One region of the Achromobacter sp. FW305-C-30-7 genome, then DNA from elsewhere that is predicted to be linked to it. Evidence: predicted binding sites of a transcription regulator. Region 1 holds the regulator's gene; the other holds the start of a gene.
The links. Region 1 encodes FliA, which starts transcription of late flagellar genes. Its sites were predicted from a motif close to CTAAAGTTTNNNNNNNNNNNGCCGNTA; they were not measured.
Positions count from the first base shown of each region.

Region 2: the regulator FliA is predicted to act here: its motif matches at 2,991-3,017, upstream of AC3WOB_RS25195 (FlxA-like family protein).

Region 1 covers NZ_JBYSYI010000004.1:610,551-626,444, reverse strand. Annotated here, with positions in the region: gene AC3WOB_RS16740 (methyl-accepting chemotaxis protein) at 172-1,719, opposite strand; gene cheZ (protein phosphatase CheZ) at 1,940-2,572, opposite strand; gene cheY (chemotaxis response regulator CheY) at 2,581-2,970, opposite strand; gene AC3WOB_RS16725 (protein-glutamate methylesterase/protein-glutamine glutaminase) at 3,021-4,079, opposite strand; gene AC3WOB_RS16720 (CheR family methyltransferase) at 4,100-4,957, opposite strand; gene AC3WOB_RS16715 (methyl-accepting chemotaxis protein) at 4,966-6,669, opposite strand; gene cheW (chemotaxis protein CheW) at 6,761-7,261, opposite strand; gene cheA (chemotaxis protein CheA) at 7,278-9,386, opposite strand; gene AC3WOB_RS16700 (response regulator) at 9,416-9,796, opposite strand; gene motB (flagellar motor protein MotB) at 9,799-10,791, opposite strand; gene motA (flagellar motor stator protein MotA) at 10,803-11,678, opposite strand; gene flhC (flagellar transcriptional regulator FlhC) at 11,797-12,378, opposite strand; gene flhD (flagellar transcriptional regulator FlhD) at 12,411-12,734, opposite strand; gene AC3WOB_RS16675 (RNA polymerase sigma factor FliA) at 13,162-13,917, shown strand; gene AC3WOB_RS16670 (FliC/FljB family flagellin) at 14,333-15,526, shown strand; gene AC3WOB_RS16665 (alpha/beta fold hydrolase) at 15,749-15,894, opposite strand, start outside.
Region 2 covers NZ_JBYSYI010000009.1:86,350-102,243, reverse strand. Annotated here, with positions in the region: gene AC3WOB_RS25205 (methyl-accepting chemotaxis protein) at 1-1,557, shown strand, start outside; gene AC3WOB_RS25200 (solute carrier family 23 protein) at 1,610-2,920, opposite strand; gene AC3WOB_RS25195 (FlxA-like family protein) at 3,059-3,487, shown strand; gene AC3WOB_RS25190 (ABC transporter substrate-binding protein) at 3,617-4,942, shown strand; gene AC3WOB_RS25185 (ABC transporter permease) at 5,034-6,746, shown strand; gene AC3WOB_RS25180 (ABC transporter ATP-binding protein) at 6,743-7,828, shown strand; gene AC3WOB_RS25175 (LysR family transcriptional regulator) at 7,839-8,747, shown strand; gene AC3WOB_RS25170 (histidine phosphatase family protein) at 8,766-9,410, shown strand; gene AC3WOB_RS25165 (SDR family oxidoreductase) at 9,415-10,179, opposite strand; gene carB (carbamoyl-phosphate synthase large subunit) at 10,269-13,508, opposite strand; gene carA (glutamine-hydrolyzing carbamoyl-phosphate synthase small subunit) at 13,519-14,673, opposite strand; gene tal (transaldolase) at 14,893-15,846, shown strand.

The DNA.
Region 1 (15,894 bases):
TGCGGCTCGCGGATGCTGGAATGACGAGCTGCCCGCCGAGATTCTAGGAGGCCCCGGGCTTGGGCGATAAGCCAAGAAACGGGGGGAAAGCGGCGCTATTCCCGGATGCGTTCCAGGCGGCGCGTTCCAACCCGGCCTGGAACGCGCCCTGGCCCGTGAAGACCCGCCGCGTCAGGCCCCGGCGGCGACCGCCAGGCCGCCGGCCTCGCCCTCGCCCGCGACCGCCTGGAAGCGGGTGAAATCCAGGCCGATCCTTACCGCGCCCCAATGCTCCGACCCCAGATAGAGCGGAATGGATATGTCGTTGACGATTTCGCCCGTGTCGCGCGAGTAAGTCTGAAGCAGCATTCCGCCAGTGTTGGTCGCCAGGCGCAAACCCACCGGATCGTCAAAGATGCGCTTGTTCCGCACCCGCGCGATATCCTGTTTCGGATCCCCGGTCGGCGCCTGGGAAAAACGCAGATTGTGCGCCGGCGCGTAACCCCTGTTATCCACCAGAATCGTGTAGATCCCGCCCGGCACGCCATCCAGCACGCTGTCCAGCAACCGGGTCACGGATTCGTCGATCTGCCGGTCGTAGCTGGTGTGGTAGCGCGCCGGTTCGCTGCCCGGAATGCGCCGGTAATGCCGGTCGAACACATCGGCCCCGCGGCTCCTGGCGTCCTCCAGCAGGTTGGCCGCGGCGTCCCGGAAGGCTTCGACGGTTTCGGACAGGCCATCAAAAGCAGTATTGCCGGTGCGCATGTCGGCCAGGACCTCCTGCACACTCTCCGTCTGGCGGCGGATACGGTCGATTTCGCCGGACATGCTGCCGATACGCTCGAGCACGTTGGCGCTCAACGCCGCGATCCGCCCCACGTCCTCGCTCATGCCGTGATTGGTGGAGTCCACCTCGCCGATGGCCTGGACCACATCGCCGACCTGACGGTTCATGCTGTCGAAATCCCGCACGAAACGCTCGAAACCCGAGCATGTGCGGCCCAGCACCTCGCCTGAGGTGTCGACATCCTCGCGCAGCGTGCCGGTCTGACGCTCGGTCGTTTCCACCAGCTCCAGCATCTCGGTCGTATGCCGGCCGATATCGCTGGTGGCCGAGTTCACGCGCTCGGCCAGGCGCCCGACCTCGCTGGCGACGACGGCGAAGCCACGCCCCGCATCTCCCGCCCTGGCCGCCTCGACCCCGGCGTTCAAGGCCAGCAGCTGGGTCTGCAAGGCGATCTCCTTGATCAGCTTGCTGATGTCGCCAACCGAATGGGCGCGGCCAGTCAACTGCCCGACCACCTCGGTGAAGGCAGCCATCTCGCGCGTCATGCGCTCCACCCGCGCCTTGACGTCGGACAGCTCGGCCAACGCCTGCTGCGCCGCCTGCAGATTCTGCGCCGACACCTCGGCGATCTCGCGCGCATGGGTGGAAGTTGATGCCGACAGCGCGGCGATTTGCGCGCCGCTGGCCGCGAGCGCGTCGGCGGCGCGCGCCTGCTCCTGCGCCAGGAGCGAGCAATGGCCCGCCTGGAACTGCGTGCGCGCGGCATTCAGCGCGATTTCTATGCTGGATTGGCGGACGGTCATGATGCGGCCGCGTAGGCGCGCCATGAAGCCGTACAGCGGCCAAACGGCCGGACTAAAGGATAAAGTGCGCTCCGACAGCGTCGCGTCGCCGCGATTGAGCCGCCGCAACAAATTCCACATGCCTCCCAGACGGAATACGGATCTGGCCACGATCAACCTCCTTGTGCCGGCCCGGATCGCCTTCTATGGGCATCCGTTGCCTGGCGCGCACTGCGCGCCATGATTCACGCTGCACGGCCCCTATTTATTATTCTGGAGGGGAGTCTATCCATGAGGCGCTGTTTACGCCCCTAGGGAATACGTTCATGCGCCGCCGGCACCATCAGGAAGGGAGGCCGCCGGAGGGCATGTCCGGCGGCGCGATTCCTGGCTAGAAGCCCAGGCTCGCCAGCAGGTCGTCGACCTGGTCCTGGCTGGTCACTACGTCGGTCTTGCCTTGCGGGCTGATCTGCGGACCGTTGAGCAGGCTGTTGGCCTCGTCGCGGCGTTCTTGCGGGACGTTGTCCAGCAGCACCTGCAGCAGTTCGCGTTCGATCGCGCCCACCACGTCCATCATGCGCATGATGACCTGGCCCGTAAGGTCCTGGAAATCCTGCGCCATGATGATTTCCATCAGCTGGGACTGCGTCTGCTGCGCCTGCTTCGGCACGTCTTGCAAGTATGCGCGGGTGTCCTTCACCAGTTCGCGCGCCTCAGGCAGCTCCAGCGGCTGGTCGTACCATTGCTGCCAGCGCGCATCTAGCGCCTGCGCCGAGCGCGACAGACCGTCCTGGATGGGGCCGGCCTGCTCGGTGGCGTTCAGCACGCGATTGGCGGCCTGCTCCGTCATCTGCGCCACGTAGCGCAGACGGTCGCGAGCATCGGGTATGGCGTTGGCAGCGTCCTTGATGGCCTGATCCAGGCCCAGTTCGCGCATGCTGTCGCGCAGCATGCGCGTCAGGGACGCAATGCGGTGGATCAGATCGGGGGATTCGCCCGGGTTCTCATGTTCGGTCGTACTCATGGCTCACCTCAACCGGCGATTTTCTCGAAGATCTTGTTGAGCTTCTCTTCCAGCGTCGCCGCCGTGAAAGGCTTGACCACATAGCCGTTGGCGCCGGCCTGGGCCGCGGCAACAATGTTCTCCTTCTTGGCCTCGGCCGTCACCATCAGCACCGGCAGCGAGGCCAGCGCCGCGTCGGCGCGGATCTGCTTGAGCATCTCCAGACCATCGAGGTTGGGCATGTTCCAGTCCGACACCACGAACTGGAAGCCGCCGTTGCGCAGCTTTTCCAGGCCGATGGCGCCGTCTTCGGCCTCATCCACGTTCTCGAAACCCAGCTCTTTGAGCAGGTTGCGGATGATCCGCCGCATGGTGGGGAAGTCATCCACCACCAGAATCTTCAGGCCCTTGTCTACCATCTTCTACTCCAGAAAAAATTTGCCTTGGACCGATCGGGGAGCTTTGCGCGTCAGACGCGGTGCCCACGGTCGCCCAGGCGAGTCAGAATGCGTTCGCTTATCGCCGACAACGAAACCACTTCATCCGCAGCGCCCAAGGCGATCGCCTCGCGCGGCATGCCGAAGACGACGCAGCTGGCTTCGTCCTGCGCAATTGTGTGCGCGCCCGCGCGGTGCATGGCCAGCATGCCGGCGGCGCCGTCCTTGCCCATGCCGGTCAAGATGACGCCGATGGCGTTCTTGCCCGCGGCGACCGCTGCCGAATTGAACAATACGTCCACCGACGGGCGGTGGCGATTGACGGGTTCGCTGGCTTCGAGTTCGATCACGTAGTTGGCGCCGCTGCGCCCCAGGCGCATGTGCATGTCGCCGCCCGGCGCCAAATACACGTGCCCCGGCAGCACCCGGTCGCCGTGCACGGCTTCGCGCACGGTCACCGCGCACAGCGCATCCAGGCGCTGCGCGAAGGAGCGCGTAAAGCCCGCCGGCATATGCTGGGTGATCAGGATTGCCGGGCTGTCCGGCGGCAGCGGCTGCAGGACCTCGCGGATCGCCTCGGTGCCGCCCGTGGAGGCGCCGACGATGACCAGCTTTTCCGAGCTGGACAGCGGCCGACGCAGCATGGGCGCCGGCGCGGCGGGTGCGGCATGCGCTGCGGGTGCCCTCAACTTGGCGCGCGAGGCCGCGCGTATCTTGTCGGCGATGATCTCGGTGTACTCGAGCAGGCCGTCGCGTATGCCCAGCTTGGGCTTGGTAACGAAGTCGATGGCGCCGAGTTCCAGGGCCCGCAGCGTGATTTCACCGCCGCGCTCGGTCAGCGACGACACCATCACGACCGGCATGGGCCGCAGGCGCATGAGCTTTTCGAGGAAATCCAGCCCGTCCATGCGGGGCATTTCCACGTCCAGCGTCAGCACGTCCGGGTTGTGGCGCTTGATGAGTTCACGCGCCACCAGAGGATCGGGCGCGGTCGCGACCACTTCCATGTCCGGCTGGCTGTTGATGATCTCGGTCATCAGCCCGCGCACCAGCGCCGAATCGTCCACGCACAAAACGCTAATTTTCTTCATTTTTTGCTGCCTCGTCCCGCTCAGGACCTGCCCGCGCATTCATAGACGGTCTGCCCGCGCAGACGAAAATCCCGGCTGATATAGGTGAAGTTTTCGGAATGGCCAGCGAACAGCAAGCCGCCGGGCTTGAGCAGCGGCACAAACCGCTCCAGGATCCTGGCCTGGGTGGGTTTATCGAAATAAATCATGACGTTGCGGCAGAAGATGACGTCGAACTGTTCGTTGATCTGCCACGCCGGTGCCAACAGATTCAGGGGCTCGTAGCGGACCATGTCGGCAATCTCGGGGCGCACCCGGACCAGCCCCTCGTTGCCGCCGCGCCCTTTCAGGAAAAAGCGCCTCAGGCGCTCAGCGTCCATCTTGTCCACGCGCTCGGCGGGATAGACCCCGGCGCGCGCGCGCGTGAGCACATTGGTGTCGATATCGGTGGCCAATACCGAACAGGCACTTGCCCGCGGACCCAGCGCCTCCACCAGCGTCATGGCGATGGAATACGGCTCTTCGCCGGTGGAGGCCGCACAGCACCACACCGACACCGGGCCGCCGCGCCGCTTGGCGAAGTCGGCCAGGATGGGAAAGTGATGCGATTCGCGGAAGAAGGCAGTCAGGTTGGTCGTCAGCGCATTGACGAAATCTTCCCATTCAGACGCGTTCGGCTCGTTTTCAAGCTGGTCCAGATAGCTGCCGAAATCCTGCATGCCCAGCGCGCGCAGGCGCCGCGCCAGTCGGCTGTAGACCATCTCGCGCTTGTGCGTGCCCAGCGAAATGCCCGCGTGCGCATGGATCATCTTGCGCACGCGCGAAAAGTCCGCGTCGCGAAAATCGAATTGGCGTTCCACCGAGATGGAAGGCGCCTGGTTTGCCGCTGCTGTCGCCACTGCAGTCCTCAGTGCCCAAGCGCAAGCGCATCAGGCGCCTGCAAGCGTGCATCGTCACCCGACGCGCGTGCCGATGACAGGCGCTGGGCCGGAACTTCGATGACTTCGCCCGCGTTGATCTTGAACACGGCCACTGCTTCGGCCAGGCGTTGCGCCTGCTCCTGCAGCGAACCCGCGGCTGCGGCCGCCTCTTCCACCAGCGCCGCGTTCTGCTGCGTCACCTCGTCCATCTGCGACACCGCGCGGTTCACCTGGTCGATGCCGCTGGATTGCTCTTCCGACGCCGCCGAGATCTCGCCCATGATGTCGGTCACCCGCTTCACCGAGGCCACGATCTCCTGCATCGTCGCGCCAGCGCGTTCCACCTGCTGCGAACCCGCACCGACCTTGGTCACCGAATCCTCGATCAGACCCTTGATCTCCTTGGCCGCCTGGGCGCTGCGCTGCGCCAGCGAACGGACTTCGCCCGCCACCACCGCAAAGCCCTTGCCCTGCTCGCCTGCGCGCGCCGCTTCCACCGCGGCGTTCAGCGCCAGGATGTTGGTCTGGAAGGCGATGCCGTCGATCACCGACACGATCTCGGAAATCTTGCGCGAGCTGGCAGAAATGCCTTGCATCGTGCTGACCACTTCCGACACCGCCGAACCGCCGCGCTCGGCCACGTCCGAGGCGCTGGCCGCCAGCTGATTGGCCTGACGCGCATTGTCGGCGTTCTGCTTCACGGTCGAGGCCAATTGTTCCATCGAGGCTGCGGTCTCTTCCAACGAGGCCGCCTGCTGCTCGGTGCGGCTGGACAGGTCCGTATTACCCGCGGCAATCTCGTGCGAACCCACGTTGATCTCATCCACGCCGCGACGCACCGACGCCACCGTGCGGGTCAGGCTTTCCTGCATGCGCTTCAAGGCGGCAAACAGCTGGCCGATCTCGTTGGTATTGCGTACGTCCACGCGGGCGGTAAGGTCACCGCCGGCGATGCGGTCGAAGTGATGCCCTGCTTCCTTCAGCGGCAACAGCACGCGGCGGCGCAGGAACACATACGTGGCGAACACCAGCAACGCGGCGACCACGCCGCCGGCGCCGACGGCCATCAGGACGAACTGGTAGCGCACCTGCGCCACCTCATGGGCATCCAGCATCTTGCTGGCGCGCCAGAAATCAAAGCCTTCGATTGCGCGTGCGTAGCGCCCTTCCAGGGCGTCCTGCACCGTCTGAACCTGCTTCTGGTAGGCGGGCATGTCCGCCTTTTCCAGGGAGGCCACCAATGGCGTCAGCCCTTGCCCGACTAACGCCTCATAGGCTTGGTCGATCTCTTTCAGGGCGTCGGCCGCTTCGGCGGGCCGAGCCAGGCTCTTGTAGTACTCGAACTCGGCCTGCCCCTTGTTCATGGAGGCCTTGGCGCGTTCCAGCAGGCCGGCAGCCTCGGACGACAAACCTTGGGTCAGCAAGGTAGGCTGACCCACGTTCTTCACGATGTCCGCATAGTTGGACGCGGCCGCGCGGCCAAGGCCGGCCATGGAATCCTTGTAGCTGGAGACGACGCGGCCGACCGCATCGTCCAGCTCCTGCGATTGCTTTATCTCCGCCAGGGTGCCGTTGCTGATGCGCAGAGACAGCACGCCCAGCGCGGCCCCGATCACCAACATGAATGAGAAGAACGCCAGCACCCACAACAGGCTGCTGCGTATCGTCATGTTCGCGAGAAACTTGCGCATCACAAGGACCACTCCTAGACTGAAATCGTTAAAGGAAAGCGCCACATTGGATTCAATATGGCGCTTCTACCTCCCAAGCAGGCCGTTCCGATCAGGACGCGACCTTCTCCACCAGCGCCATTTCGTCGCTGGTCATCATTTTTTCGATATCCACCAGAATCAGCATGCGTTCGTCCACCGTACCCAAGCCCGTCAGGTACTCGGTGGACAAGGTGGCGCCGAACTCCGGCGCCGGACGGATCTGACCCGAATTGAGCATCAGCACGTCCGACACACCGTCCACCACGATCCCGACGACGCGGCGGTCGAGGTTCAGGATGATGACCACGGTCTGCTCGTTGTATTCGACGCGGCCCAGGTTGAACTTGATGCGCAGGTCGACGATGGGCACGATGATGCCGCGCAGGTTGGTCACGCCCTTGATGAACGGGGGAACATTCGCGATGCGGGTGACCGTGTCGGCGTCGTAGCCGCGGATCTCCTGCACCTTCAGGATGTCGATGCCGTACTCTTCGTCGCCCAGCGTGAACACCAGGAATTCGCTGCCGACATCTTCATTGCGCGCGGATTGCGCTTGCGGTTTGGCTGCCATGAGGTTTAGTTCTCCATCAATTCAGAATGGCTTCGGGCTGCGACCAACGCTCGCGGTTGGCGCGCGCAAGCGCAAATACGTCGACAATCAGGGCCACGCTGCCATCGCCCAGGATGGTGGCGGCGGAAATGCCCGGCACCTTGCGGTAATTCGATTCGAGATTCTTCACCACCACCTGGTGCTGGCCGATCAGGTGATCCACCAGCAACGCGAAACGGCGGTCCTCGGCCTGCATGATGACCGCGATGGCCTGCGTGGGATCGGTCTGGGCCTCGCCGACCGAGAACACCCGGTGCATCTCGACCAGCGGCAGGTATTCGCCGCGCACGTGCATCACGCGCTCGTTGCCGGCCACCGAATAGATCTGGTCATTCGTGGGCTGCAGCGATTCGGTCACGTGATTCAGCGGCAGGATGAAGGTTTCCTCGCCGACGCGCACCGACATGCCGTCCAGGATGGCCAGCGTCAGCGGCAGCACGATGCGTGTCGTGGTGCCGTTGCCCGGCTCGCACGACAGCTGCACATGGCCGCCCATGTCCTGGATGTTCCGGCGCACCACGTCCATGCCCACGCCACGGCCGGAAATGTCCGTGACCTTTTCGGCCGTGGAAAAGCCCGGCGCGAAGATCAGCTGCCAGATTTCGTCGTCCGGCGAATTCTCGTTGACCGCCAGGCCCTGGGCCATCGCCTTCTTCAGGATCTTGTCGCGGTTCAGGCCGCCACCGTCGTCACTGACTTCAATGACGATATTGCCGCCGTTATGCTGGGCGGACAGCACCAGTTGCCCGACCGGGTCCTTGCCTGCGGCAACGCGCTTTTCGGGCGTCTCGATGCCATGGTCCAGGCTGTTGCGCACCAGGTGGGTCAGCGGATCGATGATGCGTTCGATCAGGCTCTTGTCCAGTTCGGTAGCACGGCCATGGGTCTGCAGTTCGATCTGCTTGCCCATCTTGCTGGCGATGTCTCGCACCAGGCGCGGGAAACGGCTGAATACGTAGTCCATCGGCATCATCCGGATGGACATGACAGCTTCCTGCAGGTCGCGCGCGTTGCGCTCCAGTTGTTCCATGCCATTGAGCAGGCGGTCGTGCAGCACTGGATCCAGCGTGGACGCCGTCTGCGCCAGCATGGCTTGCGTAATGACCAGTTCGCCCACCAGGTTGATGACCTGGTCGACCTTTTCGACGCCGACGCGGATCGAGGTGGATTCCTTGTCCGCATGGGCCGGCGCCGCCGCGGCGGGCCGCGCCACGCGGGCGGACTGCGTGATGGCCTCGGCGGCCGCTGCCGACTCGGCTACGGCGGGGGCCACGGGAGCGGCAGGAGCCGGCGCCGCAGCGGGAGCTGCGGCAGCCTGGGTCGCGCCCGCCGGAGCGGCTTCGCGGCTGATTTCCAGCTGGTCGCCGTCAACAATGAAGCAGCAGACGGCCTCGATATCGTCCGGCGTGCAGGTGCTGTCCATCCACACGGTCAGGGCGCCGTCGGCGCGTTCACTGGCCTTGACGCTGCCCAGGTTGCCCATTTCCTCGAGCAGGGAAGCAGCGTCCTTGTCCGAAACCTTGGTGATTCGCACACGCAGAGGCAGGCTGCCGGCTTCCGCAGCCGGCGCTTGCGCTGCCGGCTGGGGGGCTGGCGCCGGAGCGGCGGCCACCGGTGCGGGGGCCGGAGCCGGAGCTGCCGCCGCTGCGGGGACCGCGGCCGGTGCAGAGGCCGCAGCGGGATCCTTATGCTCCAGCGCAAGCTGCCTCAGTACAGCGCAGATACGCTCAAACACGGCTTCATCGGGCTCTTCGGAGGCCCGATAGGCATCCAGTTGGCTTTTGAGCACGTCTTTCGTTTCCAAGAAAATATCGATCATGTCCGTGCGCAGCGCCATTTCGCCGCGACGGATCGCGTCCAGAAGGTTTTCCAGCAAATGGGTCGTGCCCGCCAGCTGCGTAAAACAGCCGAACGTCGCCGCCCCGCCCTTGATCGAGTGGGCCGCGCGGAAAATCGCGTTGAGCTGCTCGATGTCGGGCGCGCCCACATCGAGCTCGAGCAGCAGCTGCTCCATCTGCGCAAGCAGCTCGTCAGCCTCGTCGAAAAAGGTCTCGTAAAACTGACTGAGGTCCAAACCAGAACTCATGACCCGTACGCCTTCAAAAATGAACCTGCTTACGCGCCGGCCTGCTCGTCGAGCAGTTCAGACGCCAATTCCACCAGCACATCCGGGTCGACCGGCTTGGAAAGCCAGCCACAGACCCCCAGATCCCGGGCGGCCATCTTGCTGTCCACATCGTCCTCGGTGGTCAATACCAGCACCGGCACATCCAGGTACTGGTCTTCCTGGCGCAAACCCTGAATCAACTCCAGGCCGCCCATGACCGGCATGTTCCAGTCGCTGACCACCAGGTCGACCGGGTGGCGCTTGGCCATTTCCAGGGCCTCCTGGCCGTTGCCGGCCGTCAAGACCTGCCATCCCGCGCCCGTCAACGTCGCCTGGACGATCATCCGCATCGTCGCCGAATCGTCCGCCACAAGAATCGTTGCCGCCATTGCTATCGAACCCCTTCCGCGGGCGGGTTGCTCTCCGCCTCGCCTGGTTTGGTTGCCGTCGTGGCCTGGGCCGCGGCTTGCGCCGCCTCCACTGCCGTTCCCACCTCGCGGGCATCCTTGGCGCTGACGTCCGCGGCTGCGGCGTTCTCGTTTTCGATGCGCCGCTGGGTGCTCTGGTTGAGCACCACTAGGCTGATACGTCTATTAACGGCCGCATACGGGTCATCTTTAACCAGGCTCATGCTGGACGACAGCCCCTGGATGCGCAGGACCTTGCTTTCGTTCATGCCGCCGGCCACCAATTCCTGGCGCGACGCATTGGCGCGGTCGGCCGACAGCTCCCAGTTGCTGTAGGCCCGCTCCCCGCGCGCATACTGAGATGCGTCGGTGTGGCCGGAAATGCTGACCTTGTTGGGCAATTCGTTCAGGACCGGACCCAGTTCTCGCAGGATGTCGCGCATATAGGGCTGCACATCCGCGCGGCCAGTGGCGAACATCGGACGGTTCTGGTTGTCGATGATCTGGATGCGCAGGCCTTCGGTCGTCAAGTCGATCAGCAGCTGCGGCCTGAAGCTCTTCAGGACCGGGCTGGTCTCGATGACGTTCTCGAGCCGCTTTTTCAGGTTTTCCAGGCGATGCTGCTCGCGGCGCTCGGCGTCGCCCATGGGCTGGGCCTCGACACGGTTGCCCTGCGCGCGGCGCACATCGCCTTCGCTGCGCAGGGGGTCGCTACCGCCGCCCGGCACCGCGCTGGTCTCGGCCGAGCTACTGGGGCCGCCCGCGATGGCGACGCGCAGCGGCATGCGGAAGTACTCGGCGATGCCCTTGAGCTCTTCGCGCGGCACAATGCTGATCAGCCACATCACCAGGAAGAACGCCATCATCGCCGTGATGAAATCGGCGTAGGCGATCTTCCAGCTACCGCCGTGGTGCCCGCCGCCATGCCCGCCCTTCTTGCGGCGGATCACCACGCGGTGATTGTTTACCGTGCTCATGGCCCGCTCCGTCAGGCCTTGCCGGTGGCGGTGGACTTGGCTTGCCGGACGTGTTCTTCCAGTTCACCGAAGGTCGGGCGCACGGCCGAGAACAGCACCTTGCGGCCGAATTCCACCGCCAGTTGCGGCGGATAGCCGTTCATGCTGGCCAGCAGCGTGGTCTTGATGCATTCCAGCACCTTGGTCGCTTCGTCGCTGCGGCGGTCGATGCGCGAGGCCAGCGGGCCCACGAAGCCGTAAGCCAGCAGAATACCCAGGAAGGTGCCCACCATGGCCTTGGAGATCAGGTCGCCCAGAATCGCCGGAGGCTGGTCCACGGCGGCCAGCGCCTTGATCACGCCCAGCACTGCCGCCACGATGCCGAAGGCCGGCAGGCCGTCGGCCATCTGTTGTAAGGCGCGCACGGGGACTTCGCGCTCGTGGCGGTAGGTCTCGATTTCCTCGTCCATGAGCGTCTCGATTTCGAAGGAGCTCATGTTGCCGCTGATCATGATGCGCAGGTAGTCCGTGATGAACTCCATGAGCTTGGCGTCTTTGGCGATGCGGGGATATTCGCTGAAGATCGGACTGGATTCCGGGTCTTCGATATGCGATTCGATGGCCATGAGCCCCTCGCGGCGCGCCTTGTTCAGCAGTACGTACAGAAGCGCCATCAGCTCCATGTAGACGTCCTTGCCATAGCGCGAGCTTTTCAGCGAGTCGGGTAGCGCGGCCTTGACCAGCATCAGCGACTTTTTGCTGTTGCTGGCGAGGAAAGCCCCGAAAGCCGCCCCGAAGATCAGCGTGAGTTCAAACGGCTGGTACAGCGCGCCCAAATGGCCGCCCAGCGCTATGAAGCTGCCGACGACCGACACGGCCACCACGAGAAAACCGATAACAATCAACACATCAGGCCCCTGCCAACGAAGTCTAAAACCGGCGTCAATGATCCCCTGTTCCCCTCGACCCAAAAAGGCGGGTTACGGGGGGTTTTCCAGGGCTTTTGATGTATTTGGATGCCGCCGGTCAGAGCCGGGCGGTATTCGCAACAGGCGCGGGGCGGGTGCCGGCGCGCGCCTTGGCCGCGGCGCGCGTCTTGCCAGCGCGGGGGGGCGGCCGGCAGATCGCGCACACGAAATCCGACTGGGGATCGTGGGCGTGGGCAATGAAATGCCCACCGCATTGGCGGCAGGCGGACATTTGCAGCATGCCGCTATCGAAAAAGCGCACCAGCATCCAGGCGCGCGTGAAGCTCAGGACGGGCTCTGCGCCTTCAGCGGCATCCGTGCCGGCGTTTTCGAGATAGAGACGATAGGCGTCGATGGTGGCGCGTATGCCCTTGCTGCTGGTGCGCGCATTCAGGAACGAATACACGTTGTAGAAGAGCGAGGAATGGATGTTCGGCAGCCAGGTCATGAACCAGTCAACCGAAAAGGGCAGCATGCCCTTGGGTGGCGAGCAGCCGCGGATTTCGCGGTACAGGCGCGCCAGGCGGTCATGGCTGAGGCTGGTTTCAGCCTCCAGCACCTGCAGCCGGGCTCCCAAAGTGATCATGGAGCTGGCAAGCAGAATGTCATCCGCTTCCTGCGAAACGCTCTTGGTGGCCATTACACGTGTTTCCGGAGGGAATGATCAGGCCGTCAGGCCAATTCTTCGACAGGCTGCTTGGCCAGCAGGATGGTTGCATGCGCTTGCTGCAGCGCACCACCCAGAACGTCATGGGTCAGGGCGGAGAGCAGGCTGTAGTCATCGAAGCGGAAGCGGCACAGCAGCGAGCTGGAGCTTGCGAGCTTGACCAACTGCGCCGGCGAAAGGCGCATGAGGATGTCAGCAACCTCGTTGCTGAATCCCAGGCGGAACATCGACGCCGCGTAGTCGTCGCGCAGCATGCGCTGCGCCAGTAACAAATAAGACAGATTCACTTCGCGAATGTCTGTCAGCAATGAATTTTCGACTTGTTGCACGCCCAACTCCCTATTCCCTATCCCGCCGATGGGGGCTCATGTAAGCAAAAGCACCGGAATCCCGTTGCCTTCACGTCCGATACACCTTGCATTGATGCGAAATGTATCATTTGTTCGCAATTTAAGTAAAATTTACCACAGCTGATGTCATTTTCTATGACTTATATGACAAAACTTTGTTGATGTTGCGCAACTTACCTTTTCCGATACACCTTGACATATAAGTTTCGGACAAATTTACGTCAATTTGCCAAATAAGCATTCAAAACATTGCGTACTTTGAGGAATGAAACGGTGTTGTTTGCCGACAATGGCACCTTGCAGATCATTAAATCCACCTAGCTTTAGCTCAGCCGCGCGTTTGTCGACAATGTCGCAAATTGACAACAGCTTACGCGCCACGATGGACCCGCCCGACATTCCCGCAATGCCTCACGCAGATGACAGCCTGGTCGAATATGCCCCGCTAGTGCGGAAGCTGGCCCTGCAATTGCTCGCCCGGCTACCCGCCAGCGTAGAACTCGACGACCTGATACAAGCCGGCATGATTGGCCTGCTCGACGCCGTGCGCCGTTATCAGGAAACGGCCGACGCCCAGTTCGAGACCTATGCCACCACCCGCATCCGCGGCGCGATGCTGGACGAACTGCGCGGCCAAGACTGGCTGCCCCGTAGCGTCCGCGCCAAGGCGCGCAAGATCGAACAGGCCATCCAGCAGCTCGAACAGCGTTTGATGCGCGCGCCAAGCGAAGCCGAAATCGCGCAACAACTCGACATGCCGCTGGGCGACTACCAATCGCTGCTGCACGACGCCCAGGGCGTTCAGATCGTGCACTACGAGGACTTCGCCACCGAACCCGACTCGGCCAGCGGCCAATCCGACTGGGCTGCCACCCTGAACCACGGCGCGGCGGGCGGCAATCCGCTGGATTCGCTCCTGGCAGGCGACTTCCGGCAGGCGCTGGTCCACGCCATCGACTCCCTCCCCGAGCGTGAAAAACTGCTGTTGTCGCTTTGCTACGAACAGGGGCTGAACCTGAAGGAAATTGGCGCGATCCTCAATGTGACCGAGGCGCGGGTATGCCAGTTGCGGTCGCAGGCGACCGCGCGAATTCGGGTGAAGCTGAAGGAACAGGCTTGGCAGGAATTGCCCCAGGATGGGCAGATCGCCCAGGTGATCTAGGATCTGAATCAGCACCCCGCAGGAACGAGCCCAGGAGGGCAAAGGCTGTCGGCAACACGGACGCGTATCGCGTCCGTTTTCATTGCTGCCGTCTGGTCACCAGCGCTACCGGCACATTCGCTCCGGGCTTCTTTCCTGTAAGAGGTTGCCACGGCGCCCATCTCTACACAGAGACAACACGGCTTGTGTAGCGCCTGCCCGATACAGTGCGTCACGGCACCGGACACGCCCTCCTCCGGTGAATCCAAGAAAAATGTCGACTTTCGCGAAATAGCGCTAAAGATTGATTTTGGACTGCCGTAATCCTGGCAACGGAGAGATTCCTAGACACAAAGTCGACGAACTTTCCCGTTAACACCAGTGGGCGGCGTCGCTGCCCGGTTTGAAGAAGCCTTTCTCTCTTGGGAGCACCAACATGGCTGCCGTTATCAATACCAACTACCTCTCGATGGTTGCTCAAAACAACCTGAACAAGTCGCAATCGGCACTGGGCAGCGCCATCGAGCGCCTGTCCTCCGGCCTGCGCATCAACAGCGCCAAGGACGACGCCGCTGGCCAAGCCATCGCCAACCGCTTCACCGCGAACATCAAGGGCCTGACCCAAGCCGCCCGCAACGCCAACGACGGCATCTCGATCGCTCAAACGACCGAAGGCGCGCTGAACGAAATCAACAACAACCTGCAGCGCGTGCGTCAGCTGTCGGTCCAAGCCACCAGCGGCACGAACTCGCCGACCGACCTGGACTCGATCCAAGCTGAAATCAAGCAGCGCCTGGACGAAATCGACCGCGTGTCGGCCCAAACCCAGTTCAACGGCGTGAACGTCCTGGCCAAGGACAACAAGCTGACGATCCAAGTTGGCGCCAACGACGGCGAAACCATCACGATCGACCTGAAGGAAGTCACCGCCAAGACCCTGGGTCTGGACGGCTTCAACGTCTCCGGCCCGCGTGGCACTCAGGCCGCTCTGACCGGTACGGAATACAAGGCCGCTTACGGCTCGACCACCGCCGTCACCAGCAACACCGTTGCCGAAGCTGCCACCGGCACTCTGGCCGGCCGTCTGGGCGTCGCCGCCTCGAGCGTTTCCATTGGTACGGAAGCTCAAGCCGACGACAATGGCAACTGGTTCGTCAAGGTCGACATCACGGCCGCTGACGCTACCGAATCCGGCAACCTGAAGGCCAAGGGCTTCGACGTCGCTTCGGGCGCTAACGGCAGCTACTACATCGCCGTGAACCCGAAGGATGCCGACACCACGACGGCCAACACCACCGCAGCGTTCACGCTGAAGACCGACTCGATCCCGCTGACCAGCCTGAACAAGGGCGCAACGGCCAACCCGCTGGCCGGTCTGGACAAGGCTCTGCAGAACATCGACTCGCAGCGCAGCTCGCTGGGTGCGATTCAAAACCGCTTCGAATCGACCGTTGCCAACCTGAACAACACGATCAACAACCTGTCCGCCGCTCGTTCGCGCATCGAAGATGCCGACTACGCCACGGAAGTGTCGAACATGACCAAGGCTCAGATCCTGCAACAGGCTGGCACCTCGGTTCTGGCCCAGGCCAACCAAGTGCCGCAAACGGTTCTGTCGCTGCTGCGTTAATTCCAGCAGACAGTCCGCGGGGCAGCAGGGGAAGGCAAGTTGCTTCCCTTGTCCGCGCCGAAGCAGTACCAAAAACCAGCCTCCGGGCTGGTTTTTTTATGGCGGACTGCCCTCTTCCCTCGTGACGCAGAGACAAAAAAATGGGCGGAATCCAATTCCGCCCATTCTCGTTTCTTGCTTCATTCAGCGCCGCATCGCGTAGAGCTGGGTCTATCTCATCATTCAGGCAACAACCGTTTCTGCAGATCGCACCAGCGCCGCCACGGCGGCCGGATTGTCATTGATGAGATCGTGGCCGCCTTTCACCCGCTCGATCCGGCAACCCAGGCCGCGCAGTTGCGCCAGATCCGCCTCGTCCAGGCAGCACG
Region 2 (15,894 bases), on a different contig from region 1:
CTGACGCTGGCTTGCGGCTTGAGCTGGATGAACGCCGAGAAAAGCGTGACCGAGATCAAGGACCTGAACAATGTCGCGGTCCATCAGGTCGACCCGCTCTACGAAGCCAACGCCGCTCTGCTGCGCGCGCGGCTGGCGCTCGGCGCTGGGATGGCCTCCATGCAGGCCGGCGGCATGGACCAGGCCGGGCTGGCTGGCGAGGAAGCCGCCAACCACCTGAAGCAGGCGCGCGAGCGTTTCGCCCGCTACATGGCCGTACCCAAGAGCCCGCGCGGTGAGCAGCTAGCCCAGACGCTGCAGGGGCGATTCACCGAATACGCCGCCATCCTGGACACGCTGGAGTCCAACATCAAGGCACGCTCGCCAGCCAAGTACCGTCAGGACGAGGGGCGGCTGCCCCAGGCCGACGCCTACTTCATGAAAGACATGCAAGCCTTCCTGGGCCGGGTCCAGGAGCGTAGCGACGGCGTGCTGGCAAGCTCCGAGCAGACCTACGCCACCGCACGGATCTCGGCGGTCGCGCTGATATCGGTCGCCCTGCTCCTGACCGCGCTGTGCTGGACCTTCATCCGGCGCGCCGTGCTCCGTCCGCTGCAGGAGGCCGGCCGGCACTTCGATCGCATCGCGGCCGGCGACCTGACGAACCGCGTGGAGACCCGCTCCAACAATGAGATCGGCGTCCTGTTCGCCTCGCTCAAACGCATGCAGGAAGGCTTGACCCGCACCGTAACGTCGGTCCGACAGGGAGTAGACGAGATCAACGTGGGCGCGGCTGAAATCGCGGCCGGCAACGCCAACCTGTCGGTGCGCACCGAAGAGCAGGCCGCGGCGCTAGAGGAAACGGCTTCGACCATGGAAGAGCTGGCGGTCACCGTCAAGCAGAACGCGGAGAACGCCGCCCAGGCCAATCAGTTGGCTGCGGTCAGCATGGACGTGGCGCAACGCGGCGGCCAGAACGTGGAGCAGGTAGTGGCCACCATGCACGGCATCTCGGACAGCTCGCGGCGGATCTCGGACATCGTGTCGGTGATCGACGGCATCGCTTTCCAGACCAATATCCTCGCGCTGAACGCCGCAGTCGAGGCCGCGCGCGCCGGCGAACAGGGCAAGGGCTTTGCCGTGGTAGCGGGCGAAGTCCGTACGCTGGCCCAACGCGCCGCACAGGCCGCCAAGGAGATCAAGACGCTGATCGAGGCCTCGGTGGACACCGTCGCCGCCGGATCGGCCCAGGTCGCTGCCACCGGGCAGACCATGCAGGAAATCGTGGATTCGGTGCAAAGGGTGGCCGCGATCATGGCTGAAATTTCAGCAGCGTCGGCCCAGCAGGCCGGCGGCATCGACCAGGTCAGCCTGGCGATCACGCAGATGGACGAGGTCACGCAGCAGAATGCCGCGCTGGTCGAGGAAGCCTCCGCCGCAGCGGCCGCGATGGAGGAACAGGCGCGGCGCCTGGCGGAGGCAACCTCCGTATTCAAGACGCAATCGGGACAGGTGATCGAGGCGGCGCCGGTGGCGCTAACCGGCACGGGCGCCGCCTCGCGGCTGTCGCGCACCTAGGCGCGCCAGCCGGCCATGCGCGGGACGCCAGGTCCGCGCATGGCCGCGCCGCTTACTTCCTGCGGCGCAGCAGGGCGTACAGGATGATGGCGCCGAAGGTGGCGGTGCCGATGCCGCCCAGCGTGAAATTGCCCAGCTTGACCGTGAAGTCGCCCGCGCCCAGCACCAGCGTGACCGCGGCCACAATCAGGTTGCGGTTGTCGCTGAAGTCCACCTGGTTGACCACCCAGATGCGGGCGCCGGCGATGGCGATCAGACCGAACACCACCACCGACATGCCGCCCAGCACGGGCGCGGGGATCATCTGGATCAGCGCGCCGAACTTGGGCGAGAAGCCCAGCACGATGGCGATCAGGGCCGCCACCACGAACACCAGCGTCGAGTAGATACGTGTGACTGCCATCACGCCGATGTTCTCGGCATAGGTGGTGACGCCCGTGCCGCCCACCGCGCCGGACACCATGGTGGCGACCCCGTCGCCGACGAAGGCGCGGCCCAGGTAGCGGTCCAGGTCCTGGCCGGTCATGGCGCTGACCGCCTTCACGTGGCCCAGGTTCTCGGCCACCAGGATGATGGCGACGGGCACGATCAGGCCCATGGCCTCGGCCTTGAACACCGGCGCGGCGAAGTGCGGCAGGCCGAACCAGGCCGCGGCGGCCACGCCGGAGAAATCGATGGGCTTGCCCAGGCCCATGCCGTTGGCGAGGATGCCGTACAACACGCAGGCCAGGATCATGCCGACCAGGATCAGCAGGCGCTGCACCATGCCCTTGGTGAACACGGCGATGCCGCCCACGCAAAGGATGGTCACCATGGACATCACGCTGTCAAAGCCCGACGCGCCCATCGCGCCCTTGGCGGCGATAGGGGCCAGGTTCAGGCCGATGACCGCGACCACCGCGCCCGTGACCACGGGCGGCATCAGGGTGTCGATCCAGTTCGCGCCGCCCCCGGCCCTCGCGTTGACGAACCAGACGATCAGGCCGATCAGCGTGTAGGCCAGGCCGCAGGCGATGATGGCGCCCAGGGCCACGCCGATATTGGCGTTGGCGCCACCGCCGGCATAGCCGGTCACCGCGATCACGCCGCCGATGAAGGCGAAGCTGGAGCCCAGGTAGCTGGGAACGCGGCCGCCGACGAACAGGAAGAAGATCAGGGTGCCGATCCCTGACATCAGGATGGCGACGTTCGGGTCAAAACCCATCAGCAGCGGCGCCAGCACGGTGGAGCCGAACATGGCGACCACGTGCTGCGCGCCCATGGCCACGTTCTTGGGCCAGGACAGTCTTTCATCGGGCGCGATGATGACGCCGGGTTCGGAGTCGTCCGCCAGGCGCCAGCGTGGAAAGTAGGAATTGGACATGGATATCCCAAAGTAGGTGTTGGGTGTGAGCGGGCGCCAGTGTAAAGGGGGCCGCAAACGGGCGGCAATGCTTAAGTTCACCGTCAGAATGCCGTACTAGTGAAAACCCCGAAATCCTCATAGGCGGCAGGAGCAATCATGGCGATCGATCCCATCAGCGGCAGTTCCCGAATCAACAGCCTGGCCGACCTCTGGGCCCAGAAGATCCAGGCCAACAAGGAAGCCAAGAGCGCCTCGGACGCGGAAGCGAGTACGGTGTCCGCGGACGGCAAGATCCGCGTCAACGCCCCCGGCGGCCTGAAAATGGGCAACGTGCAGGAAACCAAGGAAACCGAAGACTCCAGCAACGACGACGCCTACACGCGCCAGATCAAGGAACTGCAGAAGCAGCTCAAGCGCGTGATGGACCAGATCGCCAAGGTCAAGGCCAGCGGCATGCCGGCCGAAATGAAGGCCCAGCAACTGATGGCGCTCAATGCCCAGGCGATGCAGATCCAGCAGCAGATCACAGCAGTGATGGACAAGCAGGCCCGGGCCATGCAAGGCGGCGTATCCGCCACCGCCTAGCGGGCAAGGCACGGCGCCCCGCGCGGCCGGGGCGCCCGCATTGATGGCGCGCATCAAAATTTCTGATTGGACGCTGTCCAGGCCGGCCAGTACTGTCTCCGGACAAATCTAAAACCACGGAGACAAACCATGCATGCAATGCGCACAGCCCTTGCAGGTGCGGTGCTGGCCGTTTGCGCGGCCCCTGCCCTGGCAGGCACCGTCACGGTGATCACGTCGTTCCCCAAAGACCTGACCCAGGCCTACAAGACGGCCTTCGAAAAGGCCAACCCCGGCATCACGCTGGAAATCCTGAACAAGAACACCGTGTCGGGCATCGCCTATGTGCGCGAAACGCCCGCCGGCCAGCGTCCCGAGGTGTTCTGGGCCAGCGCGCCCGACGCCTTCGAAGTGCTGGGCCGCGACAAGCTGCTGGCGAACTCCGCCGACGTGGCCAACAAGCAGGTGCCGGACAAGATCGGCAACTACCCCATCAACGATCCGGGCGGCATGTACCTGGGCCAGGCCCTGGCCGGCTACGGCATCATCTACAACACGCGCTACATCGCCGCGCACAAGATCCCCGCGCCGGTCGAATGGAAGGACCTGCTGTCGCCGCAATGGTTCGGCCACGTCGGCATCACTTCGCCGTCGCGCTCGGGCACCATGCACCTGACCGTGGAAACCATCCTCCAGGGCGAGGGCTGGGATGAGGGCTGGAGCACGCTGCTGCGCATGTCGGGCAACAGCAGCGCGGTCACCGAGCGCTCGTTCGGCGTGCCCGATGGCGTGAACAACGGCCAGTTCGGCGCCGGGCCGGTGATCGACTTCTTCGGCCTGTCCAGCAAGTATTCCAAGTTCCCGGTGGAATTCGTCTACCCCTCCGAAACCGCCATCGTGCCGGCCAACATCGCGTTGATCCAGGGCGCGAAGAACACCGAGGAAGGCAAGAAGTTCATCGCCTTCACGCTCAGCCAGGCCGGGCAGGAACTGCTGCTGGAGCCCAAGATCTCGCGCCTGCCGGTGCTGCCCTACACGGCGCTGGCCGGCAAGATTCCCCAGGGCTATCCCGACCCCGCCGAAATCGCCAAGCGCAGCAAGGTGCAATTCAACGCCGACCTGTCGCAGTCGCGCTACTACGTGGTGCAGTCGCTGTATGACCAGACGGTGACGTTCCGCCTGAAGGAACTGCAGGCCGCCACCAAGGCCATCTACGACGCCGAAGCCAAGCTGGGCGACAAGGCCAAGAGTGGCAAGGCTGCCGAGCTGCTGGCACAGGCCCGCAAGCTGACCTGGGCGCCGCTGGTCGACGGCAAGAAGGCCGCGGATCCGGCGTTCCTGGCGATCTTCGCGGGCAACAAGAAGGACGCCGCCGTGAACCAGCAGATCACCCAGCTGGAAGGCGAGTGGAACGGCCGTTCCAAGGCGAACTATGAAGAAGCCGTGAAGCTCGCCAAGCAGGCTGCCGCGCTCTAGGCCGCCACACCCGCAGGACGCGCGCGGGCCGGACGGGACCAGTCCCGTCCGCCGCCGCGGTTTTCCCCTGGCAACGATTTCGGGAATCTCGATGAATTCTTCGGGCCACTCGCGCCTGCCCGTCGGCCCCTTGCTGACGGCGCTACTGGTGTTCGGTTTTCTGCTGCTGTTTTTGGCCGTGCCAGTGGGCACGGTGTTCTACAGCGCCTTCGTGAACGCCGACGGCAGCTTCACCATGGGCCATTTCGGCGCCTTCTTCAACCAGCCGCTGATGAAGGAAGCCTTCTTCAACAGCCTCTACGTAGCGGGCTGGTCGGCGCTGCTAGCCTCGCTCATCGCCGTGCCGCTGGCGTACTTCACCGTGCGCTTCGACTTCCGCGGCGCGCTGCTGATCCAGACGCTGGGCGTGCTACCGCTGATCATGCCGCCCTTCGTGGGCGCGGTCGCGATGCAACTGATCTTCGGCCGCTCGGGCAGCGTGAACCTGCTGCTCAACGACTGGTTCGGCTTCACCATTCCGTTCATGGAAGGCTTGAACGGCGTCATCTTCGTGGAGTCGCTGCACTACTTCCCGTTCATCCTGATGAACCTGGTGGTGGCGCTGCGCAATATCGACGGCGCCATGGAGGAAGCGGCCTTCAACCTGGGCTCGCGGGGTTTCCGCCTTTTCCGCCGCGTGATCTTTCCGCTGGCCCTGCCCGGTTACGTGGCCGGCGCGTCCCTGGTGTTCGTCAAGGTATTCGACGACCTGGGCACGCCGCTGGTGCTGGGCACCACCAACATGCTGGCGCCGCAAGCCTATCTGCGCATCACGCAGGTCGGTCTGGAAGACCCGCTGGGGTATGTGATCAGCGTCATCATGGTCGGGTTCTCGATCCTGGCCCTGTGGCTGTCGGCGCGCGTGCTCAAGGGCCGCGACTATTCCACCCTGCAGAAGGGCGGCAGTTCCATCCAGAAGCGCAAGCTGCGGCCGATGGAAAGCGTGCTGGCCTATGGCTGGATCATCCTGGTGCTGCTGCTGGTGCTGTCGCCGCACATGGGCGTGCTGCTGCTGTCGCTGGCCAGCGTCTGGAGCTTCGCGCCGCTACCGGACGGCTATACGCTGGCGCATTACTCGGCGGTGTTCTCCGAATCGCAGGGCATGATTGCCAACACCCTGCTCTATTGCGGCCTGGCCGCGGGCGTGGACGTGATCCTCGGCACCGCCATTGCGTACCTGATGCTGCGCACCCGGCTGCCCGCGCGGCAGTGGCTGGACTTCCTGGCCTCCGCCGCGCTGGCGATCCCGGGCATCGTGCTGGCTATCGGTTTTCTGCGCACCTTCCGCGGCATCGAACTGCCGGGCACCGGCACCCTGCTGACCTCGTCGTGGATCATCATCATGATCGCGTACTCGGTAAGGCGGCTGCCTTATGCGTTGCGCTCCTGCGTGGCGTCGCTGCAGCAGATCAACATCTCGTTGGAGGAAGCCGCGCAATCGCTGGGGGCGACCCGCATGAGCACGATACGCCGCGTGGTGGTGCCGCTGATGGCCGGCGGCATGCTGGCAGGCTTCGTTACCAGCTTCGTGACAGCGGCGGTAGAGCTTTCAGCCACCATCATGCTGGTGACCAAGGACAGCCAGGCGCCCATGAGCTACGGCATCTATCTGTACATGCAGAGCGCGGCGGGCCGGGGCCCGGGCGCTGCGCTCGGCGTCCTGGCGGTGGCCGCAGTGGCCATCGGCACGTATGTATCGCACCTGCTGGTGGAGCGCGCCCAGTCGCGCCAGCGGCCGGCTCGCAATGAAGGGGAATCCGCATGAAGAAAGTCAGCGTCGAATGCCGCAACATCCGGCTGTCCTACGGCAAGACGGAAGTGCTCAAGGACGTCAACATCAGCATCGAGCCCGGCGAGTTCTTCGCCTTGCTGGGACCGTCAGGCTCGGGCAAGTCCACGCTGCTGCGCCTGATCGCCGGCTTCAACCGGCACAGCGCCGGACAGCTGCTGGTGGACGGCAAGGACATCAGCGGCACGCCGCCCTGGAACCGCAATATCGGCATGGTGTTCCAGAACTACGCCCTGTGGCCGCACATGACGGTGTGGGACAACGTGGCCTTCGGCCTGGTCGAACGCAAGCTGCCGCGCGCCGAGATCCGCGCCAAGGTGGAAGCCGCGCTGGACCTGGTCGGCCTGTCCCAGTACGGCAAGCGCCGGCCCAACCAGCTTTCCGGCGGGCAGCAGCAGCGCGTGGCCCTGGCCCGCACCATCGTCATCGAGCCCCAGGTGCTGCTGCTGGACGAGCCGCTGTCCAACCTGGACAAGAAGCTGCGCGTGCAGATGCGCCAGGACTTGCTCAGCCTGCAGCGCCGGCTCGGCATCACCACCATCTTCGTCACCCACGACCAGGAAGAAGCCATGACCACCGCCGACCGCATGGCGGTGCTGGACCATGGCGTGGTCCAGCAGATCGGGGCGCCCAGCACCTTGTTCGACTATCCGGTCAACCGCTTCGTCGCCAACTTCGTGGGCACGATGAACGTGCTGGAAGGCGATGTGCGCGAACGCACCAGCGGCAGCCTGGTGCTGGCGGTGGAAGGCGTGGGCGACCTGCGCTTGCCGCTTGCCGGAGAAGCGCCGGCCGCGTCGCGGTTGGCGGCCAGCTTCCGTCCGCATACCGTGCAGATCGAAATGGCGGACGGGCTGGGCGACGCGCGCTACGTCTGGCTGCCGGGCATCGTGGAAAGCAGCGAGTTCCTGGGCGAATTTACCCGCTATCAGGTGCAGATCGGCGAACAGCGGCTGACGGCGGACCAGTCGCATCTGGCGGGGCTGTCGCCCTTCCCGATCGGCGCCCCGGTCTCCATCGGGCTGGAACCTACCCAAGTGCGGCTGCTGGCGGCCTAAACTCTGGCCCATGGAAATCTATCAGATCCGCGCCTTCGTCACGGTCGCCCGGCTGGGCAACCTGACGAAGGCGGCCGAGGCGCTGTCGCTGACCCAGCCTGCCGTGACCGCCCAGATCAAGGCGCTGGAGCAAAGCCTGGGCGTGGCGCTGTTCGACCGCAGCGGCGGCCGGCTGGCCCTGGCCAAGGCCGGCGAGGTGTTGCTGCCCACCGCCGAATCGCTGCTGGTGCTGGGCGCGCAGTTCAAATCCGAGGCCCAGCAGCTGCAGGGCAGCCTGCATGGCGCGGTCGAACTTGGCGTGCCCAGCGAGAAGCCGGACTTCCTGCGCCTGGGTGAACTGGCCTCGGCCGTCACCCAGCGCCTGCCGCTGGTCGAACTCAAGACCCAGACCCTGCCCGCCGCCGCGCTGGCCGAGCAAGTCAGCACCGGCCGCCTGCCGGCGGCGCTGATCATCGCCGCCAATCCGCCGCGCGGCGTGCTCTGGCAGCCGCTGCGCAGCGTGCGCTACCGCATCGCCATGCCCCGCGAGCACGCCGCGGTGCTCAAGCGCGGCGGCTGGCGCGAGGTGGCGCAATTGCCCTGGCTGGACGGCCCCGCTGGCAGCCACACGCACCTGCTGCTACGCGATATGTTCGAACGCCATGGCCTGTCGCCGCGCATCGTGATGCAGAACGACGACCAGGCCAACCTGGACGCGCTGGTGCGCGCGGGCGCCGGTTGCGCCCTGCTGCGCGAGGAAGCGGCGCTGGCGGGCGCGGCCTCGAACGACTTCATCGTCTGGGGCCAGGCGCGCGTCGACGCCATGCTCGGATTCATCCTGCCCTACGAGCGCGCTAGCGAGCCCGCGCTGGTCGCGTTAAGCTCGATCATTCAAACCATCTGGAAACCGCGCGCGCCCATCGCGCCGGCCCAGCTTTAATTCTGCATCAAGATCGTAATGACTGAAATCTGGTTCATCCGCCACGGCGAAACCGACTGGAACCGCCAGCGGCGCCTGCAAGGCTGGCAAGACATCCCCCTGAACGAATTCGGCGTCAACCAGGCCAGCCTGCTGGCCGCGCGCATGCGCGAGGAAGCCCGCCACACGCCCATCCACGCCATCTACAGCAGCGATCTGCAGCGCGCCCACGCCACCGCCGTACCCGTGTCCGAACAGCTCGGCCTGCGCGTGCGCGTGGAGCCGGGCATCCGCGAGCGCGGCTTCGGCGTGCTGGAGGGCCTGGACCACGAACGCATCGACGTGCTGGCCCCCGAAGCTGCGGCCGCCTGGAAAAGCCGCGATCCGCTGCGCCCGCTGGACGGCGGCGAAACGCTGGGCCAGTTCCAGTCCCGCGTCATCTCCACCGTGGACGACATTGCCAGCCGCCACGACGACGAGCGCATCCTGATGTTCACGCACGGCGGCGTGCTGGACATCATCTGGCGCCATGCCTCGGGCGTGCCACTGAACGGGCCGCGCGACGCCTCGCTGCTGAATGTCAGCATCAACCGCGTCGGCGTACAGGGCCGCAAGTGGCAGGTGCTGGACTGGGGCGACGTGGGCCACGTGACCGACGAGGTCGGCAACGACGTGGTGCCCTGAGACTTCAGCGCGCGCGGCGCGGCTTGCGCGGCGCGTTGCGCGCCAGCCTGTCGTAGACGGCGTTGGGCAGAAGCCGCATCAGCTTGGCCACGATGCCCATCTGCCACGGAATCACCACATAGGACGCGCCCCGCCCGATCGCGCTGCGCGCGCGGCGGGCGAAGGCATCCGCCTCCATCAGGAACGGCATGGAATACGGATTGTGCGCCGTCATCGCCGTCTTGATGTAACCGGGCGCTATGGTCACCACGTCCACGCCTTCGGCGGCCAGTTCCAGCCGCAGGCTTTCGCAGTAGGTCACCACCGCCGATTTGGACGCGCTATAGGCGCCCGCTCCCGGCAGCCCCCGCACCCCCGCCACGCTGGCAATGCCCACCAGCCGGCCTGATCCCGCCGCCCGCATGGACGCAATGAAGGGCTCGAAAGTCGCCACGGTGGCCAGCAGATTGGTATCGACGATAGCCTTGAAGACATCGTAGTCCTCGCCATGCTCGGTCAGGGTGCCTGCGCTGATGCCGGCGCTGGCGATGACCACGTCCACCCGTCCCTGGCAGAACGCAATGAAATCCTGGGCCGCGGCATGCAGGGCCTGGCGATCGCGCACGTCCACCGCATAGCAGCGGTGCTCGCCCGGCAGGCTGTCGGCCAGTTCCCGCAAGGCGTCCTCGCGCCGGCCCAGCAGGCCCAGGGTGGCGCCTGCGGCTGCGTACTGCTGCGCCAGGGCGCGTCCCAGGCCGCTGCTGGCGCCGGTGATGAAGACTCTTTCCATGTGTGCCTGATGCCTGTAGTGGCGTTGCGGAATCGCGTTGCAAAAAAATAGGGCACGCTCTCGCGTGCCCTATTGTGTCGCTTGCCGGCTTAGCCTTGCAAGGAAGCGTGCAGCTCCTGCAGCGGATACACCTGCAGGCCCAGACCTTGGCGCAGATACTGCATGCCTTCGACAGCGGCGCGGGCGCCGGCGATGGTCGTGAAGAAGGTCACGCGGGCGGCCAGCGCCTGGGTGCGGATGGTGCGCGAATCAGCGATGGCGTTGCGGCGCTCTTCGACGGTGTTGATGACCAGCGCGATCTCGCCGTTCTTCACCATGTCGACGATGTGCGGACGGCCTTCGTTGACCTTGTTCACCAACTGCACCGGGATGCCGGCAGATTCAATCTCGGCAGCCGTGCCGCGCGTGGCGACCAGCTTGAAACCAAGCGCGTGCAGGCCGCGCGCCACTTCCACCGCCAGGGGCTTGTCCTGGTTCTTGACGCTGATGAACACCGTGCCGGATTCCGGCAGGCGCACGCCCGCGGCCAATTGCGACTTGACGAAGGCTTCGCCGAAGCTCGTGCCCACGCCCATCACTTCGCCGGTCGACTTCATTTCCGGACCCAGGATGGTGTCCACGCCCGGGAACTTCACGAACGGGAACACGGCTTCCTTGACCGAGAAGTAAGGCGGCACGACTTCCTTGGTGATGCCCTGGGCGGCCAGGGTCTGGCCTGCCATGGCGCGCGCGGCGATCTTGGCCAGCTGCAGGCCGGTGGCCTTGGAAACGTAAGGCACCGTGCGCGAAGCGCGCGGGTTCACTTCCAGCACGTAGACGTCGCCGCCCTGGATCGCGAACTGCACGTTCATCAGGCCGCTGACGTTCAGCGCCTTGGCCATCATCGTGGTCTGGCGCTTGATCTCGGCGATGACTTCCGCCGACAGCGAGTACGGCGGCAGGCTGCAAGCCGAGTCGCCCGAGTGCACGCCTGCCTGCTCGATGTGTTCCATGACGCCGCCGATGAAGACGGTTTCGCCGTCGGCCAGGCAGTCCACGTCCACTTCGGTGGCGTTGTTCAGGAAGCGGTCCAGCAGCACGGGCGAGTCATTGCTGACCTTCACGGCCTCGCGCATGTAGCGCTCGAGGTCTTGCTGCTCGTGCACGATTTCCATGGCACGGCCGCCCAGCACGTAGCTGGGGCGGACCACCAGCGGATAGCCGATTTCGGCGGCGTGGGCCAGGGCCTCGCCTTCCGTGCGCGCGGTGCGGTTGGGCGGCTGGCGCAGGCCAAGCTTGTTGAGCAGCTTCTGGAAGCGCTCGCGGTCTTCGGCCACGTCGATGGATTCGGGGCTGGTGCCGATGATGGGCACGCCGTTCGCTTCCAGGGCGCGCGCCAGCTTCAGCGGGGTCTGGCCGCCGTACTGGACGATCATGCCGACCGGGTTTTCCTTGTGGACGATTTCCAGCACGTCTTCGAGCGTCAGCGGCTCGAAGTACAGGCGGTCGGAAGTGTCGTAGTCGGTGGACACGGTTTCCGGGTTGCAGTTGACCATGATGGTCTCGTACCCATCGTCGCGCAGCGCCAGCGCGGCATGCACGCAGCAGTAGTCGAACTCAATGCCCTGGCCGATGCGGTTCGGACCGCCACCCAGCACCACGATCTTCTTGCGGTCGGTGGGCGCGGCTTCGCACTCTTCCTCGTAGGTCGAGTACATGTAGGCCGTGCGGGTGGCGAATTCAGCGGCGCAGGTATCGACGCGCTTGTAGACCGGACGCACATTCAACTGGTGGCGCAGCTTGCGCACTTCGGATTCCGAGGAATCCAGCAGGAAAGCCAGGCGGCGGTCGGAGAAACCGCGGCGCTTGAGTTCCCACAGCGTGGCGTAGTCCAGGTCGGCCAGCGTCTTCTGTTCCAGCGCCAGTTCGATGTCGACGATTTCCTTGATCTGCGACAGGAACCACGGGTCGATGTGCGTGATGTTGTGCACTTCGTCCAGCGTGAAGCCCTGCGCGAAGGCGTCGCCCACGTACCAGATGCGTTCCGGACCGGGTTCGCCCAGTTCGACCTGCAGCTTCTCGCGGTCGGTGGTCTTCTGGTTCAGGCCGTCGACGCCGACTTCCAGACCGCGCAGCGCCTTCTGGAATGATTCCTGGAAGGTGCGGCCGATGGCCATGACTTCACCCACGGACTTCATCTGGGTGGTCAGGCGCGCGTCGGCGGTGGGGAATTTCTCGAAGGCGAAACGCGGCACCTTGGTGACGACGTAGTCGATCGAGGGTTCGAACGAAGCGGGCGTGGCACCGCCGGTGATTTCGTTCTTGAGTTCGTCCAGCGTGTAGCCCACGGCCAGGCGCGCGGCGACCTTGGCGATGGGGAAGCCGGTGGCCTTGGAGGCCAGCGCCGACGAACGCGACACGCGCGGGTTCATCTCGATGACGATCATGCGGCCGTCGCGGGGGTTGACCGCGAACTGCACGTTCGAGCCGCCCGTATCCACGCCGATCTCGCGCAATACCGCGATCGATGCGTTACGCATGATCTGGTATTCCTTGTCGGTCAGCGTCTGAGCCGGCGCCACGGTAATGGAGTCGCCCGTGTGCACGCCCATCGGGTCCAGGTTTTCGATGGAGCAGACGATGATGCAGTTGTCCGCCTTGTCGCGGACCACTTCCATCTCGAATTCCTTCCAGCCCAGCAGCGACTCTTCGATCAGCAGTTCGCTGGTGGGCGAAGCTTCCAGGCCGCGGCGGCAGATGGTTTCGAATTCTTCGGCGTTGTAGGCGATGCCGCCGCCCGAACCGCCCATGGTGAAGCTGGGGCGGATCACGGCGGGGAAACCGGAAGTGCCGACTTCGGCCGCGATGCGGCGCTGCACTTCCCAGGCTTCGTCCATGCTGTGGGCCACGCCCGACTTGGCCGATTCCAGGCCGATGTCGGTCATGGCCTGCTTGAACTTCTGGCGGTCCTCGGCCTTTTCGATGGCGTGCTCGTTGGCGCCGATCAGTTCCACGTTGTGCTTCTTCAGCACGCCGTGGTGGGCCAGGTCCAACGCGCAGTTCAGCGCGGTCTGGCCGCCCATCGTGGGCAGCAGCGCATCGGGCTTTTCACGCTCGATGATCTTTTCGACGGCTTGCCAGGTGATGGGCTCGATGTAGGTGACGTCGGCCGTTTCCGGATCCGTCATGATCGTGGCCGGGTTGCTGTTCACCAGGATGGTGCGATAGCCCTCGGCCTTGAGCGCCTTGCACGCCTGTGCGCCGGAATAGTCGAATTCGCAGGCCTGCCCGATGATGATGGGGCCGGCGCCGATGATGAGTATGCTTTTTAGGTCTGTACGCTTGGGCATGATGCAATCTTTACTTTTGGCCGGACATCAGGTCGATGAACTTGTCGAACAGTTCAAGGATGTCGTGCGGACCCGGGCTGGCTTCGGGGTGACCCTGGAAGCAGAAGGCCGGGCGGTCGGTGAGCTCGAAGCCCTGCAGCGTGCCGTCGAACAGCGAAACATGCGTCACGCGCGCGGTGGCCGGCAGGCTGGCCGCGTCGACCGCGAAGCCATGGTTCTGGCTGGTGATGAACACGCGCTTGGACTGAAGGTCCTGCACGGGGTGGTTGGCGCCGTGGTGGCCGGTCTTCATCTTGAGCGTCTTGCCGCCCAGCGCCAGGCCCATGATCTGGTGGCCCAGGCAGATGCCGAACACCGGCAGCTTCTTGTCCAGGAAGGCGCGCGTGGCCTCGATGGCGTAGTCGCAGGGCTCGGGGTCGCCAGGGCCGTTGGACAGGAACACGCCGTCGGGGTTGAGCTTGAAGACTTCCTCGGCGCTGGTCTGGGCCGGCACCACCGTCAGGCGGCAGCCGCGGTCAGCCAGCAGGCGCAGGATGTTGGTCTTGATGCCGAAGTCGTAGGCCACGACGTGGAACTTGGACTGGTCGGGCTTGGAAAAGCCCTTGCCCAATTGCCAGGTGCCTTCGGTCCATTCGGCGCTGTCCTTGAGCGACACCACCTTGGCCAAGTCCTGGCCGGCCATGCCGGCAAAGCCGCGGGCCAGTTCGACGGCGCGCTCAGCGTCGGCGCCGACGAAGATGCAGGCGCCCTGGGCGCCCTTTTCGCGGAGGATGCGGGTGAGCTTGCGGGTGTCGATGCCGGAAATGGCGACGACGCCTTGCTCGGCGAGGTACTCAGGCAACGATTGCGTGGAACGGAAGTTCGACACGCGGGCGGGACAGTCACGGACCACCAGGCCGGCGGCGAAGACGCGCTTGGCTTCCACGTCTTCGGCGTTGACGCCAGTATTGCCAATATGCGGATAGGTCAGCGTAACGATCTGGCCGCTATAGCTGGGATCGGTGAGAATTTCCTGGTACCCGGTCATCGCGGTGTTGAACACCACTTCGGCAACGGTATGCCCAGGCGCACCGATCGACACGCCTCGAAAAATGGTACCGTCCGCCAGAGCCAGAATTGCAGGAGGGAAGCGGTTGATCCCCTCGGGAAAGAGTTGCGGCAGCACAGTAAACCCCGGTTTTAGAATCGATAATCAAACCTTCGGATTATACCCTGAGCGGGCGTTTTCCCTGGCGAACCGCGCCAAATAAGGCCGGAAACGGCGTTTTGGCCTGTTTTTCCGCGTCCCGCCGTCCCCCTCCCTCATCCAGCCGACAGCGCCCTGGCGGCCTCAGTGATACGCTAGGACACCTTCAACCCTAGCCTGCTGCGAGCCGTATCGTCCATGTCCAGCCAACTTGACGCCCTGCGCAACCACACCACCGTCGTCGCCGACACGGGGGATTTCGAAGCCATGAAGGCGCTGCGTCCCACCGACGCCACGACGAACCCGTCCCTTATTCTCAAGGCCGTCCAGCAGGACGCCTACCGCCCCCTGCTGGAAAAGACCGCGCGCGAGCACCGCGGCGCGCCCACCGCCGAACTCATGGACCGCCTGCTGGTCGCCTTCGGCCGCGCCATCCTGGACATCGTGCCCGGCCGCGTCTCGACCGAGGTCGATGCCCGCCTGTCCTTCGACACCCGCGCCACCATCGAGCGCGCCCGCAGCCTGATCGCCCTGTACGAAGCCGCCGGCGTGCCGCGCGAGCGCGTGCTGATCAAGATCGCCTCGACCTGGGAAGGCATCCAGGCCGCCCGCGCCCTGCAATCGGAAGGCGTGCGCTGCAACCTGACCCTGCTGTTCTCGCTGCCGCAGGCCGTGGCCTGCGCCGACGCCCACGTGCAGCTGATCTCGCCCTTCGTCGGCCGCATCTACGACTGGCACAAGAAATCCGCCGGCGCCAATTGGGTCGAAGCCGATAACGCCGGCGCGCGCGATCCGGGCGTGCTGTCCGTGACCCGGATCTACCAGTACTACAAGCACTTCGACATCCCCACGGAAATCATGGGCGCGAGCTTCCGCAACGTCGGCCAGATCCTGGCGCTGTCGGGCTGCGACCTGCTGACCATCAGCCCGGAGCTGCTGACCAAGCTGGCCGGTACCCAGGGCGACGCGCCGGCACAATTGCGCGCGGACGACGTCCCCGCCAACATCGCCCGCATCGGCGCGGACGAAGTCACGTTCCGTACCCTGCTCAATGAAGACGCGATGGGCAGCGAGAAGTTGTCGGAAGGCATCCGCCTGTTCGTGGCGGACGCGGTCAAGCTGGATGCGCTGATCGAGGCGCAGCGGACCTGAACCGGGCGGGCGCCGCGGCGCCCGTCGCTACGCAGGCGAAAGGATGCG